3 regions of the Phyllobacterium sp. LjRoot231 genome follow, and region 1 is predicted to be linked to each of the others. Evidence: riboswitches for the same ligand, from Rfam matches in the RefSeq annotation. Region 1 holds a riboswitch; each other region holds the start of a gene.
The links. A riboswitch is a leader RNA that binds a small molecule or an ion and turns the genes downstream of it on or off. The one in region 1 is predicted to bind thiamine pyrophosphate.

Region 1 (4,648 bases):
GGTCGCCCTCGTTCAGGCGACAAGTCTGACGTTCCGGTGACCGCACGAGTTCACCGTTCAATGCCGTCGCCAGCCATTCGCCTTCGAATTCCAGTTCGGCAAGCAAAGCATCGAGCGATTGCGCCGACACATCGTGCGGTTCTCCATTGACCAGCAGTTTCATTGGCTTGCGCTCCTTTCATTCAAAATCATGTCCGCCGCTTGCATGGCCATGGCCGGCGCCAGCAGAAAACCGTGCCTGTAAAGCCCGTTGATGCTGATGGTGTTGCCCTCGCGGACGACACGCGGCAGATTGTCCGGATAGGCGGGACGAATTCCCACCCCTGTTTCGACAATCTCTGCTTCACCGAAGGCAGGGTGCAGGCTATAGGCCGCGTTCAGCAATTCCATCATCGAGCGTGCGGTGATCGGACCGATCGAGTCGCTTTCGATCATCGTTGCACCCACCATGAAGACATGGTCGGACCTCGGCACGATATAGATGGGAAAGCGCGGATGAACGAGCCGGACAGGGCGTGACAAGGAGATATCGGACGTGCGCAAGATCAGCATTTCACCGCGCACGCCGCGTATGGCTTGATCCTGGGTGGAATAGCCCGTGGACTGAACGGTCCAATCAAAGCCAACCGCCGCTGTCTGCGCCAAATCGGTTTCGAACACGACGCCGGCGGCCGCCAGCCTTGCCGCTAGACTGATCAACACGTGGCGCGGATCAAGATGCGCTTCCTCCTCAAAGAATAGCCCCTTGCGGAAGCACCCAGCCAGATCGGGCTCCAATGCTGCAATGGTCTCCTCTCCAGCCCATTCAAAGCCAGACGTTCGCGATCCGAACCGTTCAAGCTCCTTAATGTCGCGTGATGGAGCCAAAACCAGCGTACCATTGCGTGTCACCGAACCGGGCAGCGCTGCTTCCCACCAATCCGCCGCGCCCAAGCCCAGTTCGACAACAGGCTGCTCCGCGCTTTCCCGCTCGCAATAAGGCGCAAGCATACCCCCTGCAAACCAGGATGCCGCCGAGCGGCTGCCCTGCTGTGGTTCAAGCACCGTCACGCGCGCGCCGCGTGACGTCAATTCATGGGCGACCGACAGACCGGCGACACCGGCGCCCTGTACGAGAACGTTCATTCCTTCAGGCACCATTGTTCAGCGGCATGTAGAGATTGCCACCCTCGCGAAATTTCTCCGCCATGGCAGCCATGCCTTCCTTTTGCGCCTCGGCACGGATGTCGTGGGAGATGCGCATGGAGCAGAATTTGGGTCCGCACATCGAGCAGAAATGCGCCACCTTGTGCGCTTCCTTGGGCAGTGTCTCATCATGGTAGAGACGCGCCGTTTCCGGGTCGAGCGACAGGTTGAACTGGTCCTCCCAGCGAAACTCGAAACGCGCCCGTGACAGGGCATCATCGCGAAGCTGCGCTGCTGGATGGCCCTTGGCGAGATCGGCGGCGTGGGCTGCAATCTTGTAGGTGATCACGCCGACTTTGACATCATCACGATTGGGCAAACCGAGATGTTCTTTCGGCGTCACATAGCAAAGCATCGCCGTTCCAAACCAGCCGATCATCGCGGCACCGATCCCGGACGTGATGTGATCATAACCAGGCGCAATATCCGTGGTGAGTGGTCCAAGCGTATAGAATGGCGCCTCGCCGCAAACCGCGAGCTGCTTGTCCATATTCTCTTTGATCTTGTGCATCGGTACGTGGCCGGGACCCTCGATCATCACCTGGCAATCCTTGGCCCAGGCAATCTGGGTGAGTTCGCCCAAGGTTTCGAGTTCAGCAAACTGCGCCGCGTCATTGGCATCGGCGATCGAGCCCGGACGCAGACCATCGCCCAGCGAAAAGCTTACATCGTAGGCTCGGCAAATATCGCAGATCTCCTCGAAATGCTCATAGAGGAAGCTTTCGCGATGGTGATGCAGGCACCACTTCGCCATGATCGAACCACCGCGCGATACGATGCCGGTCACACGGTTCACCGTCAGCGGTATACAATGCAGCCGCACACCCGCATGAATCGTGAAATAATCCACGCCCTGCTCGGCTTGTTCGATCAGCGTGTCGCGATAAACCTCCCATGTGAGGTCTTCAGCAATACCATCAACCTTTTCCAGTGCCTGATAGAGCGGCACCGTACCGATCGGCACCGGCGAATTCCGGATAATCCATTCGCGTATATTGTGAATATTGCGCCCGGTGGAGAGATCCATCACCGTATCCGCGCCCCAGCGCGTGGCCCAGACCATCTTTTCCACTTCCTCGGCCATGGAGGAAGTCACTGCGGAATTGCCGATATTGGCGTTGATCTTGACCAGGAAATTACGGCCGATGATCATCGGCTCAAGCTCGGGATGATTGATATTGGCTGGAATGATCGCCCGTCCCCGCGCTATCTCTTCGCGGACGAATTCCGGTGTCACATGATCGGGGATTGATGCACCGAACGATTCGCCGTCGCGCAAGACACCATTCGTTGCACTCTCCCGGCCCAGATTTTCGCGGATCGCGGCATACTCCATTTCCCGCGTGATAATGCCAGCCCTTGCATAAGCAAGCTGGGTGACAGCCTTGCCGTCCCTTGCCTTCAACGGATTGTTGCGGATAGGAAATTCGGGTGTCAGCCGTTCGCCCGTGGCAAAGCCATTGTCCGCCGGGATGACACGGCGACCGTCATAGGAATGGGTATCGCCCTGCGCGGCGAGCCAGCTTTCGCGAACACGCGGGATACCCCTGGCAATATCGATTTCTGCCGAAGGATCGCTGTACGGACCAGAGGAATCATAAACCGTGACGTTGGGCTCACCGGCAGTCGGGTGAACGGCGATTTCGCGCATGGGCACGCGGATATCGGGATGAATGTGTCCGGTTTTGTATATTTTGGTCGACGCAGGCAGCGGTCCTGCCGAAACGGGTGGGGTGCTTGAAACAGTTGGATCAAATACGGTCATCATCAGGTTCCTTTGCTTTTTTGCATGGAAACCCAGTTCTGTGCCGGAAGGATGAAAGGAGTTCGCGAGTCTGAGTAGAGACCGAGTGCCAAGACACTCTATGCGAAGACTTTTGCACCGTCCCTACGCCAGTATGAACTGGATCAGGTTCAACGGGTCACTGCGCTGCAAAAGCCAGCAGTATCTCAGCCCCTTGTCGGGACTCCCCTGGTGAATGAGTTTATGTGACCCGCTGGCGACGCAGTTGTCAAGCGGGTCGATAGATCACGACGTGTGCAAAGGTTTGAGAGCCGTCGCCCACTTGAGCAATTCGGTCAGCATGGTCGTTGCGCCGGTTGCCATCAGATCATTGGGCTCGAACACGCCTTCGTCATTGATGAATTGCCTGTAGGTCGGCACGGGAACACCCTCTGGAATCGGCACCATGTGCAAGCCGGCAACCAAACCCTTTACCGATTCGACCGAACGCAATCCGCCCGATACGCCGCCATAGCTGACGAAGCCCGCGGGCTTGTAGCTCCATTCATTCGACAGATAAACCAGCGCGTTGATCAAAGACGGCGGGGCGTTGTAGTCATATTCCGGCGTGACGAAGACATAAGCATCAGCAGAATCGATGATCGCGCTCCACTTCTTCGTGTGGGCATGTTCATACTTCATCATCTTGGGATGGTTCGGCTCATCGAGGATCGGCAGGTTAACGTCGACAAGGTCGATGAGGACAGGTTCAAACCGCCCATCTTGCTTGGCAAATTCATTGAACCAGTTTGCAACTGCCGGACCACCGCGGCCCGGCCGCGTGCTGGCGATGATGATGTTGAGTTTGAGTGCCATTCAACGCGTCTCCATACAGATGAATCTTGTGACCGTATGAATAGGGAGTCGTTGCCGCACTGCACAAGAAGGCACCTTTTGGTAACCGGCCAAAGTCGGATTCTCTCGGCGCCGAGACTTTCGAGAATTCAGTCTGATGAGTCAGCTGGTGGGGTTTGCGAGAACCGGAGCGCAGCGGACTTTTTGGTCCGTGAGCCTAGGCAAGCGCAGAAAATCGCATCAGATGGCCATCAGAGTGAAGTTATCGAAAGGTCTTCAAAACGAAACCCGCTACGGCCTGCACCATGCGGGTTCTGTCGCGTTTATAAATGACCGGACGGGCCGGTCACGGACTATCTGCTGAAATCGCTGCCGTTATTACCGGCTGGGCGGGCAACGCGTTCTTTTTTCTTCGGACCTGGCAACAGGCCTTCACGCTGAGCCTGCTTGCGTGCAGCCTTGCGGGCACGGCTAACGGCTTCTGCTTTTTCACGGACACGGCGCTCGGATGGCTTTTCAAAAGCCTGGCGCGCCTTCATTTCGCGGAAGAGACCTTCCCGCTGCATCTTCTTCTTCAGGACCCGTAGGGCCTGTTCAACATTGTTATCACGAACGAGAACTTGCAATCGTTTTCCTTACCCATGCTTGCCTCGTCTTGCGGAGAGACGATTGACCACAATCAGACAAGCGTTTGAAGAATTGCCACTACGGCAATCCGGAGAAGCGCGGACTCTATTCATTTCCGTGCCAAAAATCCAGTGCGCTCAAGCAATTTACTTGAGTATGCCACCACGCCAACTATTCTGCTGACGTGGGCAGCATGATTTTGTGTTCTGTCGCCAGCAGCGAAATTCGCGCGACGTACGCCGAATCAGAGATGATCTC
Region 2 (4,648 bases), 2.1 Mb from region 1:
CTGAACCTGCTCGAACAGATTCGACGCGACCGCAAGCTCACGTTTCTCATGGTCAGCCATGACCTCGCCGTCGTCACCCACATGTGCGACCGGCTGATGGTCATGCAGAACGGTGCGGAGGTGGAGCGCCTCACCGCTTCCGAACTAGCAAAACGCAAGGTCACACAGGAATACACGCGTAATCTGCTTGTCGCGAGCCAAGGCTTCGTGCGGCCGGATATTCAGCCCGAGCGTTAACGATATTCATCTGTTTTTTACCATTCCAGCAACGATTTCGCGCAATTCGTGCTGCCGGAGCATGATCGTGAAAATGTGAATGAATTTACTAAGCAGGAATTTACGCCGGAGATTCAAAGGTCCACGTAACGACGGAGTGGGCCAATGAAAAAATTTACAAAATTCCTGAAAGATAGCAGCGGGGCAACTGCGGTGACCTTCGGATTGCTGCTCGTACCCCTTATGGGCATGACCGGGCTTGCGGTCGATTATAGCGTCGCGAGCAATGAACGTTCGAAATTGCAGAACGCTGCCGATGCCGCTGCGCTGGCCGGCGCTTCGATCTTTACCGGCCCAAACTCGGCAGCCGCGGAAGCGCTTGCGCGCGCCTACCTCAAAGCTAATCTGGGCGAAGAAGCTGCGAATGCTGTTACGATCAATTTCAAGGCGGAAAAGCAGCAAGTGACCGTCACACTCGGTGGCCAAACCAATACAACGTTCATGCGTGTGTTGAACAAGGACTCGCTTCCAATCGAGGTCACTTCTATAGCATTGGCGCCGCTGAAACCATCCAGCGCCACTATCACTATAGATAAAGTTACGGGCTACTGGTTTAAACGTGTCTCGATTGTTGTCAAAAGGAACGGCCAGAAGTTTGTGGTTGGTACGATCACCTACACTGCAGCGGATCACAACGGCGCGGGCGGTCTTGGTTCCGGCGTGACCAATCCGCCGATATCAGTTGCGACAAAATACGACCTTGGGGAATATGACAAGAATTCGTTGTACTTGCAGATGGACATTAAGAATGACGGTTGTGATGTCGGCTATAGGAATACATCGACAACGAACAAGGTCGTGTGCAAGACAAGCACGAAGTCCGCAGACGCGGCGTATAATTCGACGCTACGCACCAATGATCCCAGCACCTATAATAACCTGTTTGTCGATGGAAAACGATTGACGACTACCTCTGGAAATCCGCTCGACAACCTGTTGGATTGCGATCAGAAGGAGCACGAACATTGGTGGGAAGATGGTGGCAGCCCTTCCAACGTCGTTGAGCCGGACTTTCTGTATAGGGTAAAATCCGAATGCAAATCGGTCGATGGTGAACTTGTTCGTCTGACTCACTAACTGGATAACAATCCGGCGGCGCAATTGACTTTGTCCTTGCGCCGCTCCATCATGACTTCATTCCGAGGGGGGCACTGTACAGTGCTGAGATAGCGTCGAGCTGGACCCTTGAACCTGATCCGGGTTATGCCGGCGTAGGAACGGGAATTGAGCCTTCTTCGCGCACCCCAAACCTTGTCTTCGCACATATCCGGATCTCCAACCATTCATGATGGAGTCCAGACTGTGCCCGTTGCCCCGAAATACCTCCCGCAAAAACTGTAGTGGCGTGAACAGCGCCATGCGTCTGGTTCTGCAGATAGCCACAGCTTTGCTGGCCGTGGTCCTGTGCTGGCAAGTGATCGTCTGGGTGATGGCGCCGCCGCGTTTCATCCTGCCGGGGCCATTGACGGTGATCGCCACACTGGTCGAAGAGCAGCACTATCTGCTGACAAATGCGGCAATCACCTTGGTCGAAATCATTCTTGGGCTGATGTTCGGTGCGCTGGCCGGCATCCTCACTGCGCTTCTCGTCAGTGCTGTGCCGGGCTTCCGGCAAATCGTCTGGCCGCTCATGCTGGTGTTGCAGGCACTACCGGTTTTTGCCATCGCACCGCTGCTGGTCCTGTGGTTCGGCTTTGGCCTTGCCTCCAAGGTCGTCATGGCCAGCCTGATCATCTTCTTTCCCGTCGCCTCGGCCTTCGCCGATGGCCTGCAGCGCACCAATCAGGATCTGCTCGACGCGGCAGCGCTGACGCAGGCATCACCGCTCGCGACACTGTTCCTCGTACGCGTACCCAGCGCCTTGCCAGGCCTTGGGTCCGGCTTGCGCGTGGCTGCCGTCTTCGCGCCAATCGGCGCCGTCATCGGTGAATGGGTGGGTTCTTCGCGCGGCCTTGGCTTTGTCATGCTGCAGGCCAATGCCCGCATGCAGACGGACACGCTATTCGCCGCCCTCATCATCCTCGCAACGCTGACCATTGTCGTGCGCTTCCTCGTCGATGCGCTGGCGAAGCGGCTGACACCATGGGCGCGCGAAGGATGAACCAGTTCAATGACTTATTGCACAGAAAAGGATCTTCGATGTTTCGTATTCGCTCTCTGATGTTCATGATAGGCCTCGCTGTCTTCGGCTCCGCCATGGCCGGCCAGGCCATGGCGGCCGACAAGCTGACTGTGCTTCTGGAATGGTTCGTCAATCCCGACCATGCACCGCTGGTCATCGCTAAAGAGAAGGGTTACTTCGCCGACGCCGGTCTCGATGTCGAGCTGATCCCGCCCGCTGACCCGGCAGCGCCGCCACGGCTGGTTGCGGCGAAGCAGGCGGACATCGCCATCCATTATCAGCCGACCCTTTTTCTCGACCATGATGAGGGCCTGCCGCTGGTGCGATTCGGAACGCTTGTCGAAACGCCGCTCAATACGGTGATGACGCTTGCCGACGGGCCAATCAAAAGTTTGAAGGATTTGAAAGGCAAGAAGGTTGGCTTCTCGGTCGCCGGCTTCGAAGACGCGATGCTGGGCGCCATGTTGAAAGCGGAGGGCCTGTCGACCAAGGATGTCGAGTTGATCAATGTCAACTTTGCCCTCTCCACCTCGCTGATTTCCAGGCAGGTGGATGCGACGGTCGGCGCCTATCGCAATTTCGAGCTGACGCAGATGGCGCAGGAAGGACACAAGGGCCTCGCCTTCTTTCCGGAAGAACATGGCGTACCGCCCTATGACGAACTGATTTTCGTCACCCATCCGGATTTGCTGAAGGACGATCGGCTGAAGCGCTTTCTCGGCGCGGTGGAGAAGGGGGCAATCTATCTGACCAATCATCCGGATGAATCCTGGCAGCTGTTCATCAAGGCCTATCCGGACCTCGATAATCCGCTGAACAAACAGGCCTGGATCGATACGCTGCCGCGCTTTGCCAAGCGTCCGGCGGCGCTCGATCGCGGCCGCTACGAGCGGTTCGGGGTCTTCATGCACGATGCCGGGCTGATCAAGAACGTGGCCAAGATCGAAGACATCGCTGTCGAGCTACCGTGACAATCACAAATGCAAACGCCCACTCAAAGAGAGAAAAAATGCCAAAAGTAGATTACCGGCTGAATGCCATTGTCGATTTCGATGCTATCGGAGGCGGCAAGGATCTGGGGCAGCTTGCCCTTGCTGCGGCGCGAGGTGGCGCAACGATCATCCAGTACCGTGACAAGAACTCGCCGACGCGCCTTATGGTCGAACGGGCACGAGCTGTCCATGCGGCGCTGAAGGGAACAGGCGTGCCACTTGTGGTCAATGACCGTATCGATGTGGCGCTTGCCGCTGGCGTCGAGGGCGTGCATGTCGGCCGCAAGGACATGCTTGTGGCGGATGCGCGCCGGCTGCTCGGACCGCACGCGATCATCGGCCTGACGGTCAAGAACGAGGCCGATGCTCAAGCGGCCATCGAGGCCGATATCGACTATGCCTGCATCGGCGGCCTGTTCGAAACACCGGCCAAGCACAATCTCGAACCTATCGGCTTCGAAGGGTTCAGCCGTCTGGCGCCGATCATTCGCAAGGTGAAGCCAGACCTGCCGATCGGCGCAATCGCAGGCATCGATCTTGCGCGAACGCCGCCTGCCATTGCTGCCGGAGCCGATGGTGTGGCGGTGATTTCGGCGATCTTCCGGCAGGGAGATCCGCAAGGCGCGACCGCTGCATTGCTGGCGGCAGTCGATGCCTCGCTGAAGGAACGGGCATGACCGCAATCGCATTGACCATTGCCGGCTCCGACAGCGGCGGCGGGGCTGGCATCCAGGCTGATTTGAAGACGTTCTCGGCGCTTGGCGTTTATGGCACAAGCGTTTTGACGGCGATCACCGCGCAGAATACACGCGGGGTGACCGCCATCGAAAACCTTTCGCCTGGCATTGTCCGCGCGCAGATCGATGCTGTCCTGTCGGATATCGACGTGCAGGCGATCAAAATCGGGATGGTCGGCGTGGTCGAGACGATCGAGACAATCGCCGACGCGCTGGAGCACTGGAACCGCAGGGTGGTGCTGGACCCGGTTATGGTCGCGACATCGGGCGACCGCCTGTTGCAGCCAGAGTCTATTGAAGCATTGCGGCAGCTTCTTCTGCCGCGCGCCCTGGTGCTGACACCCAATCTGCCGGAAGCGGCATTGCTGACGGGTGAGTCTATCGCCGAGGACGAAGCGCAGATGGCCCGGCAGGCAGAGAAATTGCTCGCGCTTGGGCCTTCATCTGTGCTGATCAAAGGCGGCCATGCGAAAGCCGAGATGAGCACGGATCTGCTGTTCGATGGGGTGACGATGCAGCGT
Region 3 (4,648 bases), 1.2 Mb from region 1:
AAAGCCGTCCATATCGGGAGCCTGCGCCAGATAGCGCACGGTCACCCCCGGGTGCTTGAACACTTCGCCATCGGTCGGTGCGATAAACCCGGCGGCAATTTTCAGCAGTGTGGATTTACCCGATCCGTTGCGGCCGACCAGCGCAATGCGGTCGTTTTCGCTGACGGAAATGGCCGCGTCGCTCAAGAGCGGTGTGCCGCCAAATGTCAGCGCTATCTGGTCAAGACGGAGAAGAGGGGGAGCCATGCACGTTTACAGTTCTGGAAAATGAAGCCACGATCGAAGGTCGCCGTGCTTGTCGGCGAGATTGTCGCCGCTGTCAAATGACATGAAGCAAAACAGGCCGGAATTTCCGGCCTGCTGGATTTAAATCAGTCGGTTGCGATCAGTATCCGCCGCCGCCGCCGCCAGTGCCTTCGCACGGGGCCTCGTAAATCGATCCATCACGCCGCTGGTAACGGCAGTAGTTGCCACTCTGGCCCTTGGGCGTCGTGGCTGTACCAATGACTGCACCAAGAAGTGCGCCGCCTGCTGCACCAACTACAGTGCTCTTTGTATCATGTCCAAGAGCCTGGCCGGCCAGCGCACCAACGCCGCCACCGATCAAAGCGCCCGTCCCGGCACGTTGATTTTGCTCACTGGTTGCGCAACCGGCTAGAGACATGGCCAGAAGCGCGGAAACCGCAATTGCGGTCAAACGAATTGTCATCTTAAAAATCCTCTCACATCAAATAGAACGCCACAAACCCTGCTTTGGTAATGCGGCAGAAGAAAGATCGCAGCGCCTTCGCTTAACATCTGCAACCTTCAAAACGATACAGGCCGGTAAGCCGGCCTGTATGTCGTTCTCGGATCGTAAGCTGATTAGTAGCGACGGCACGGCGCGCGGTAGCGTTCACCATAGCGATTTTCGTAAGTGCAATAGCGGCCGCCACTGTTGTTGTTGGTTGCAGCGCCCACCAGGGCACCACTGGCACCACCGATCGCGGCACCTGCGAGGGCACCACGGCCACTACCCGTGATTGCGCCACCGGCCAGCGCACCCAGTGCAGCACCACCGACGCCATAACCGGCTACGCGCTGATCGCTGGTCGTGCAACCGGCAACCGAGAGCGCTAAAAGCCCCGCAACTGCAATCGTAGACAAACTTTTCAACATGGAAGACCTCTCCGTTTTAAAACCAAACTCACCAGCTTGCGTCCCCAATGCTGTGTGCCAACAATTACACTTTCCGCTTTATTTTACAAGCGTTAGGCGATTTGCGTCGCAGCAATCAGGATCGCTTTACCCGAATGAAGTGACACGTGGAGATTCCCACGCACGGCATTCGACACCGTAAGCGATGAACCGAAAGAAAGTTCCACATTTTCCAGCGGCCAGCGCGCGCCATGGATAAAAAGTCCGTGTAATTGCGAAAATGCAACAATGCTGAAGAGCGTTCCATCGGCAAAATCGAAGTCATAGGAGCCCGCAACCAGAGGATGTGCCTCCTCATAACCGCTGGAGAGAACAAGCTTTCGCCCTTCAGCCGCGTGAGCCGTCGCCATGGTCAGATGCAGCAGCGCGTGATCGGTACGCGGACCGCCAAATGCACCGCACAGAATGACCTCGGTTGCACCCAAGCGGTAAGCTTCGTTCAGGGCAAGTTCGCCATCGGTCATGTCCTTGGCCGCTGGAAATACAACGCGCGGCACGTGGGCATATAACGCGTCGAGTTCCGGTGAGGTCGAATCGAAATCGCCAAGCCAGAGTTCTGGGTCAAGCCCGAGCGATTCGGCATGCGCAATCCCGCCATCGGCTGCAAGCACCCGCGCGCCGGCGACAAGACGCAGGAGACGGTCAGTGACGTGGACGGTTCCGCCAAGAAGAAGAACGAATTTGCTCATGTTTCGCCCATAGCATGCGTGAGGGCGGGGAGATAGATGCGCCTGGATAAAGAACCCCTCCCTGCTGCTGCGCAGCCTCCCTCCTCACAAGGGGGAGGGCAAGGGGCGGCGCCGTCGCGGCGAGCCCTCCAGATCAAAAATAATCGTGGCGACTTATCCACACCCTCCAAACATCACTTATTCTAACGGCGTCCTTTCCATGGGGAACTGCTTCCGGAGCCGTTCGAAGTGGGGAGAGGATCGGCGCCTCCGATGGCGGGTAACGGACCCGCCGTCCGGGGAAGTTCTGTCCAAGGGTTCCCCTGCCGGTACTAAGGCCGGTGCGTGCTGGACGAGCACTGTGAGGGCGGCAGATTGGCTGGGCGCAGTCCTGGCCGCTGGCGTTTCCGACGCGGAACGGACGGGATCAAAAAACGCCGGACGGGCGGTCTTCGGATCGCATTTTTATTCTACCAAGACGCGCTTCGACGACCGCCCGGCTTTCCCACCATCATTCGATGGCCAGACTCAGATGAGGGCGTGGCAACGGGAAAACATGTCGCTCGGCCGACGAGGCATGTTGCTTGCACGGCCAAGGCTTTATCTCTAATCTTTGCAATGCTCTAACGGGGTGCCAATTCGCAAGGATCGGCTGAGAGGCTTCAGGAAAAATCCTGCCAACCCGCGGAACCTGATCCGGTTTGTACCGGCGGAGGGATTAGACGCGGCATGTAGCCGGCGCACCAATCCTTTTGAATTTTAACTCTAGGAGGCGCCGATGCGGCCATTCGACATTATTCTGAAATCTGTGAGCATGGCGAGCGTTCTCGCGCTTGCGCTTGCCGGACCGGCAAAAGCCGATGGCAAACTGACCGTCTATACCTATGAAAGCTTCACTGCCGAATGGGGTCCAGGGCCAAAGGTCAAGGAAGCTTTCCAAAAGCAATGCAATTGCACCGTGGACTTCGTCGCCGTCACCGATGGCGTCGCTCTGCTTAACCGCCTCAAGCTTGAAGGTGCATCGACCAAAGCGGACGTCGTACTCGGCCTCGATACCAACCTGACCTATGAGGCGAAGGAAACCGGACTGTTCGCCCCACACGGGATCGACACAAGTGCGATCAACATTCCGGGGGGTTACAAGGACGATACTTTCGTTCCTTACGACTACGGCTATTTCGCTGTGATCTACGATACGGAAAAACTCAAGAATCCGCCCGCGAGCCTGAAGCAATTGGTCGAGGGCGATCCAAAACAGAAGATCGTTATCGAAGACCCTCGCACCTCGACGCCGGGACTTGGCCTCCTGCTCTGGGTGAAGGCCGTCTATGGCGACAAGACCGGCGAAGCCTGGGCCAAGCTGAAAGATCGCGTTCTGACAGTGACTCCGGGCTGGTCGGAAGCCTACGGCCTGTTCACCAAGGGCGAAGCACCGCTGGTTCTTTCCTATACGACCTCGCCTGCCTATCATCTGATCGCCGAGAAAACCGATCGCTACAAGGCCGCTGCATTCGAAGAGGGGCACTACCTGCAGGTCGAAGTGGCCGCGCAAACCGCCAATGGCGCCAAAAATCCACTTTCGGCCCAGTTCCTGACATTCATGACCGGCACATCGTTTCAGGACACCATTCCCGAAAACAACTGGATGTTTCCGGCGGCAAAGACAAGCGGACCACTCAACCCTGCCTTCGACACGTTGGTGAAGCCGGCAAAGACCCTGATCTTTTCGCCGGAGGAAGTGGCCAAGAATCGGAAGGTCTGGATCGACGAATGGTTGTCGGCCATGAGCCTGTAGCGCTTTGACCGCCTTGAAGCCATTGGCGGGGGCTCTCGCCCTCGCCTTTCTTGCCCTGCTTGCGGGGGGCGCTTTGCTCAGTCTTGCTATCGAGGCGCTAAGCGGCAGCATGGAAGGTTTCGCGGCCTTCGACAGCTATCTGTGGCGGATTACCCGCTTCACATTGCTGCAGGCGCTGCTCTCAATGCTGCTTTCGGTGGCATTCGCCATTCCGCTCGCCCGCGCGCTGCATGCGCATCCGGCCTTCCCCGGACGCGCCATGATCCTGCGGCTTTTCGCTCTGCCCCTTGCTCTGCCTGCCCTCGTCGCCGTGCTCGGCGTCACCAGCATCTATGGCCGCAATGGTCTGCTTGCTGCTTTTTTCGATTGGCTCGGGCTGGACGTCACTCCCAATATTTACGGCCTGACCGGCATCCTTATCGCACACGTGTTCTTCAACCTGCCGCTGGCAACACGGCTTATCCTTTCGAGCCTCGATTCCATTCCGGAAGACTATTGGAAACTCTCCTCACAACTTGGCATGGGGGGATGGGCACGGTTCCGGCTGATCGAGTGGCCAGTGATCCTGCGCAACCTTTCCGGCATTGCCGGGCTGATTTTCATGCTGTGCATCACGTCCTTTACCGTCGTCTTGACGCTCGGCGGAGGACCACGGGCGACCACGCTTGAGGTCGCGATCTACCAGTCGCTGCATTTCGATTTCGACATTGCGCGAGCGGTCTCGCTGACGCTCGTGCAGCTGTGCCTGACCATTGCGGTTCTGTCGGTTCTGGGCTTGACGGGACGCCCTGCCGAGGAGGGATTCAGCCTGCGCACGACAACACGCCGTTTTGAACAGCCGACAGGAAAAGCAAAGCTTCTGGACGGCACGTTAATAATCCTCGGACTGCTTTTCGTTGCACTACCCATAGCTGGAACCGTGGTTTCCGGTCTGGCGGCCGATCTCACCCGGCTTCTCGGCGAGAGTCTTGTGTGGCGTGCAATCCTG

Region 2: linked by a shared signal. The riboswitch ahead of ACSQ3H_RS00995 (ABC transporter permease) and the one ahead of thiC (phosphomethylpyrimidine synthase ThiC) in region 1 are both predicted to bind thiamine pyrophosphate.
Region 3: linked by a shared signal. The riboswitch ahead of thiB (thiamine ABC transporter substrate binding subunit) and the one ahead of thiC (phosphomethylpyrimidine synthase ThiC) in region 1 are both predicted to bind thiamine pyrophosphate.

What each region holds. Positions count from the first base shown of each region.
Region 1 is NZ_CAXUQT020000001.1:2,320,258-2,324,905, reverse strand. It holds gene thiS (sulfur carrier protein ThiS) at 1-163, opposite strand, end outside; gene thiO (glycine oxidase ThiO) at 160-1,125, opposite strand; gene thiC (phosphomethylpyrimidine synthase ThiC) at 1,130-2,953, opposite strand; TPP riboswitch at 3,053-3,169, opposite strand; gene ACSQ3H_RS11400 (NADPH-dependent FMN reductase) at 3,215-3,784, opposite strand; gene rpsU (30S ribosomal protein S21) at 4,117-4,389, opposite strand; gene ACSQ3H_RS11390 (RidA family protein) at 4,647-4,648, opposite strand, start outside.
Region 2 is NZ_CAXUQT020000001.1:200,840-205,487, reverse strand. It holds gene ACSQ3H_RS01005 (ABC transporter ATP-binding protein) at 1-237, shown strand, start outside; gene ACSQ3H_RS01000 (TadE/TadG family type IV pilus assembly protein) at 382-1,353, shown strand; TPP riboswitch at 1,409-1,511, shown strand; gene ACSQ3H_RS00995 (ABC transporter permease) at 1,634-2,377, shown strand; gene ACSQ3H_RS00990 (ABC transporter substrate-binding protein) at 2,443-3,369, shown strand; gene thiE (thiamine phosphate synthase) at 3,408-4,067, shown strand; gene thiD (bifunctional hydroxymethylpyrimidine kinase/phosphomethylpyrimidine kinase) at 4,064-4,648, shown strand, end outside.
Region 3 is NZ_CAXUQT020000001.1:1,124,444-1,129,091, reverse strand. It holds gene ACSQ3H_RS05420 (ABC-F family ATP-binding cassette domain-containing protein) at 1-246, opposite strand, end outside; gene ACSQ3H_RS05415 (glycine zipper 2TM domain-containing protein) at 386-709, opposite strand; gene ACSQ3H_RS05410 (glycine zipper domain-containing protein) at 865-1,158, opposite strand; gene ACSQ3H_RS05405 (thiamine diphosphokinase) at 1,251-1,886, opposite strand; TPP riboswitch at 2,483-2,600, shown strand; gene thiB (thiamine ABC transporter substrate binding subunit) at 2,680-3,660, shown strand; gene thiP (thiamine/thiamine pyrophosphate ABC transporter permease) at 3,665-4,648, shown strand, end outside.